DNA from 2 places in the Pseudarthrobacter sp. efr-133-R2A-89 genome. Region 2 is predicted to be linked to the other one. Evidence: riboswitches for the same ligand, from Rfam matches in the RefSeq annotation. Region 2 holds a riboswitch; the other holds the start of a gene.
What was found. Region 2 has a riboswitch for S-adenosylmethionine ahead of QRM95_RS08180 (cobalamin-independent methionine synthase II family protein). Riboswitches for the same ligand answer to the same signal wherever they lie in the genome.
Positions count from the first base shown of each region.

Region 1: it holds a riboswitch for S-adenosylmethionine, as region 2 does, so the genes downstream of both, QRM95_RS14090 (bifunctional o-acetylhomoserine/o-acetylserine sulfhydrylase) here and QRM95_RS08180 (cobalamin-independent methionine synthase II family protein) in region 2, are expected to answer to the same signal.

Region 1 covers NZ_JARVSE010000008.1:20,234-22,429, reverse strand. The annotation lists gene QRM95_RS14095 (VOC family protein) at 1-475, opposite strand, end outside; SAM riboswitch class IV at 662-776, shown strand; gene QRM95_RS14090 (bifunctional o-acetylhomoserine/o-acetylserine sulfhydrylase) at 820-2,145, shown strand.
Region 2 covers NZ_JARVSE010000004.1:105,759-107,954, forward strand. The annotation lists gene QRM95_RS08180 (cobalamin-independent methionine synthase II family protein) at 1-847, opposite strand, end outside; SAM riboswitch class I at 861-965, opposite strand; gene QRM95_RS08185 (SipW-dependent-type signal peptide-containing protein) at 1,142-1,948, shown strand; gene QRM95_RS08190 (signal peptidase I) at 1,997-2,196, shown strand, end outside.

The sequences.
Region 1 (2,196 bases), on a different contig from region 2:
TCATTTTGAGGTTGCTCTCGTAGGCGTTGGAGGGGTGCAGGGACGGGTCGCCTTCCCATTTGAGCATGTAGGGGACCTGGGGGTCCGCAATTAGGCCCAGGATGCCAATCTGCTTCCACACGAGCTCGCGGCCGTCCGGGAACTTGCGGTTGCCGTTCACGGCAGCTCGGCCCAGGCGTTCCTCGAACGGGGCCAGGTCGTCAACTTCGACACACCAGCCCATCCAGCCGCCGCCCGCAGCGGACCGGGCACGGACTGCCTGTCCGAACGGTGCCTTGTCCGAAGCAGGGTGGTCCAGTACCTCCACAACTTCGAGGTATTTGTGCCCGGCGAGGGGGATGATCATATTCCGGGTGCCGAACCGGGGGTGGACCCCGCCCTTCACTGCCTCAACGCCGAGGGCAGTTGAAATACGTTCGGTAGTGGCCGCGAGGCCATCGTGTTCACAGGCGTAAGAGACGTGATCCATGCGCATGGCAACATCTTGGCACTTTGTGATCGGGCTCTCAGCTAAGGATACCCTTACTGGAATCGTGGCTGTTCGGGCCGTCCCCCGCCCGTCAGCTGCGACCCTCGCGGGCCGCGCGGCGCGCACGCCGCGGCAAGACCATGTTCGTCACAATGCTGTCCCGGCCGGAGCGATCTTCCTACACTGGGCGCAGGTCATGAGTGCCAGCGCCAAGCCCCGGCTCGCTGGCCGGCAACCCTCCATCCGCGGTGGGGTGCCCCGGGTGAGGACCAGGCTGTCCGGCAATTGCCGGAAGCAAGCGCGGCCCGTGGTGCTCCCAGCATGCCGGGCCCATGTCATAGGAGACTGAGATGTCCAACGGATGGTCCTTCGAAACCCGCCAGATCCATGCCGGCCAGGAGCCTGACAGCGCCACCGGAGCCCGGGCCCTGCCCATCTACCAGACCACGTCCTTCGTGTTCCCAAGCGCCGAGAGCGCAGCCAACCGTTTTGCCCTGGCCGAACTGGCGCCGATCTACACCCGCATCGGCAACCCCACCCAGGACGCGGTGGAGCAGCGGATCGCCAGCCTCGAAGGCGGCCTGGCGGCTTTGCTGCTGAGCTCGGGGCAGGCTGCGGAGACCTTCGCCGTCCTGAATATCGCCGAGGCCGGGGACCACATCGTGGCAAGCCCCAGCCTGTACGGCGGCACTTACAACCTGTTCGCCCACACCTTGAAGAAGTTCGGCATCGCCGTCACCTTCGTGGAAGATCCGGACAACCTGGACCAGTGGCGCGATGCGGTGCAGCCTAACACCAAACTGTTCTTTGGCGAGGTGGTCTCCAACCCGCGCCAGGACGTCCTGGACATCGAAGGCATCTCCCAGGTGGCCCACGACGCCGGCGTTCCCCTGATCGTGGACAACACCCTGTCCACGCCCTACCTGATCCGGCCGCTGGAGTGGGGTGCGGACATCGTGATCCACTCCGCCACCAAATACCTGGGCGGCCATGGCTCGGCCATTGCCGGCGTCATCGTCGACTCTGGCAAGTTCGATTTCGGCAAGGACCCCGGCCGGTTCCCCGGTTTCAACACCCCGGATCCCACCTACAACGGGCTGGTCTACGCCCGGGATCTTGGCGAGGGCGGCGCACTGGGCGCCAACCTTTCCTACATCCTCAAAGCCCGTGTCCAGTTGTTGCGGGACCTCGGCTCGGCGGTTTCGCCCTTCAACGCCTTCCTGATTTCGCAGGGCCTGGAAACGCTGAGCCTGCGGGTGGAACGGCACGTTTCCAACGCCACGGAGGTGGCGCGCTGGCTGGAGGGAAGGGACGACGTCGAATCGGTCGCCTACGCGGGGCTGCCGTCCAGCCCCTGGTACGAACGGGGCCGCAAGTACGGCCCCAAGGGGACCGGCGCGGTCGTCGCCTTCAACCTGGCCGGGGGCGCGGAGGCGGGCAAGCGCTTCGTCGACGCCCTGGAACTGCACTCCCACGTGGCCAACATCGGTGACGTCCGCTCGCTTGTCATCCACCCGGCGTCGACCACGCACAGCCAGCTCTCGCCCGAGCAGCAGGTGGTGGCCGGGGTCAATCCGGGGCTGGTCCGCTTGTCGGTGGGCCTGGAGCACATCGACGACATCCTGGCCGACCTGGAGGCCGGTTTCCGCGCGGCCAAGGGCGGCGCCGACGCCTGACCGCAGGCACGCTGGAGCGCTGCCGGCCGGCAGCGCCGGGAAGTCACAACC
Region 2 (2,196 bases):
GACCATGCCAGGAGCCCCAGCAAACGTGCAGCCGGATCTGTTCCTGCGGAAGGTCCCGCAAGGCCCAGTTGGTGGCCTCGACGCGCAGCTGGATGAACTTCAGGTAGTCCTCCAGGGACGGCTCCGGGTTGATCTGGTCCCAGCTCTCGGCCAGGGACGGATCGTCGAGCTGGACCGTCAGGCCGGCGTCGATGATGGCTTTGTATTCCTCGCGCATCGCGTCGGCGCAGGCGTAGACGAGTTCCTCATCGCTCTTGTAGTACTCATTGGCGACGCGGGCGCAGGAACCGGGGGAGAGGGACGCCACGAATCCTTCGCTGAGGCCTGCCGCGGCGAGCCCGGTCTTCAGGTTCCTGATGTCCGAGGCCACCAGGTCATGGCCGGTATATGTCAGGGGCCCGGCGATCTTGGGCTGGGACACGCTCTTCCTGTGCGCCAGGATCCCGGAGGAGGGATCGTTGTACGCCTGGTTGAACGCCTGCCGGTCCCGCCGGTCGGGGAAGGATGTCAGGACAACGTTCCCGGGGGAGGAGCGCCGGACTTCGGCTTCTGCCCACCTGTCCACGGTGGTCGGCTCCAGGCCGCCGAGCCGGGCAAAGGAGTAGTTCCACCAGGCCCCGTAGTCAACGGAGTTTGACATCGTATGCCCGTACTCGCCGTCGTTGGGGATGTCGATGCCCAGGTCCTTCTGGCGCTGGACCACGTCCACAACGGAGTCTTCCAGGAGCTCAAGGAACGCCGGGGTGATCCCGTCGGATTCCTTTGCCGTGTTGGCTGCGATGAGTTCATCGGTGCGGGGCAGGGACCCGGCGTGGGTGGCGCGAATATGGTCGGTGTTGAGGGGCATGCTGGAATCTTCCTTTCCATCGGTCCTGGCAGTAGCACCTTCGGCCGGCAGCTTTCCTGCCGGACCGTGGTTGCTGCGGCGTCATTGAGCCAGGTCTCTCAGCCGCTCCGGATGGTCCACTCTTACCTAAATCCATGATCAGTCCCGGGGCAAATCCAGCACGGGTATGTCGTAGCAGCGGACCGCCGGCTGCGGAGAATTGGTGCGGATAACGTTTCCGCTAACTCTTAGTACAGCGACTTGACTTGACTTCCAGATCAGTGATGGGTTTGGAACATCGGTCTTTTGGGGGAAATGCCGATCGCTCCCCCATACCCGTATCCCGGTCCTTACGGGCCGGGATCTACATCTAAATTGGGGGAAATCTTGGCTGCATCAACCAGCGCTGAGCCGCGCTCTAATAAAGCAAATAAAGTCCGCGCACTTCTGGCCGGCGGCCTTGTGCTGGGCATCGGGGCCGCTTTCACACTGGCGGCATGGACAGACAACGAATGGGTATTTGGCAATTCCGGTGGGGATAATGGGCCGGGCACGCTGACCTACCACATGGAACAAAACACTTTCGGCAACACCAATGGCTCGGGTGTATCCCTCTGGAGCGACAAACCGAACATGCCCACGGTGCCTGATGCGACTGTCGACGGCGCCCTGACGTTCGGTGCCATTTCGGCGGCCCTGAAGCCCGGGGATACTGCTTACGCTCCCATGCAGCTCCGGGCAGCCGCAGGTTCCGAAGCGCTGACTGCAACCCTGGCTGAGGCAGTCAAGCTCGGCGGGAACACAGTGGACACCGACACCAACTCCCTGGCCCTCTACAACGCACTGACCTATCGTGCGGTCCAGGGCGTCTCCCCGGCGAAGTGCATCGTAGGAGACCTGACCACGGGCACTGACATTGTTGGAACCGCAGCGGCCAGTGTCCCGCTGACCACGGTTTCCAGCTCGTCTATTACCCTGGCAAAGGGTGCGGACTCAGCCACAGCCGGCTTTCCGGTGGACCTTTGCTTCGCGATCACGCTTCCTTCCACGGTGACTGATGTGACGTTGCAGGGAAAGCAGACGGTTCCGCTGTGGAGGTTCACCAGCACCGTCAGCTCGTAATACAGCCCTGTGAGAGAGCCCTTGACCCGAATGAGAAGCTCGTCCCCCTTGCCCCCTTTGGCCCCGGCCTGGGGAGGGGCGGGCTTCTGGGCCGTCTTGTCCCGCATCCTCAAGCTTTCCCGTGAGATTGCTCTGACGTTGGTGGCTGTGCTCGGGCTGCTGTGCATCGTGGCGCTGGTGCTGGGTTTCGCCTGCAAAGCCTCGTTCGTGGTGTTCCGGACCGGGTCCATGGAGCCTCTCTACCCGGT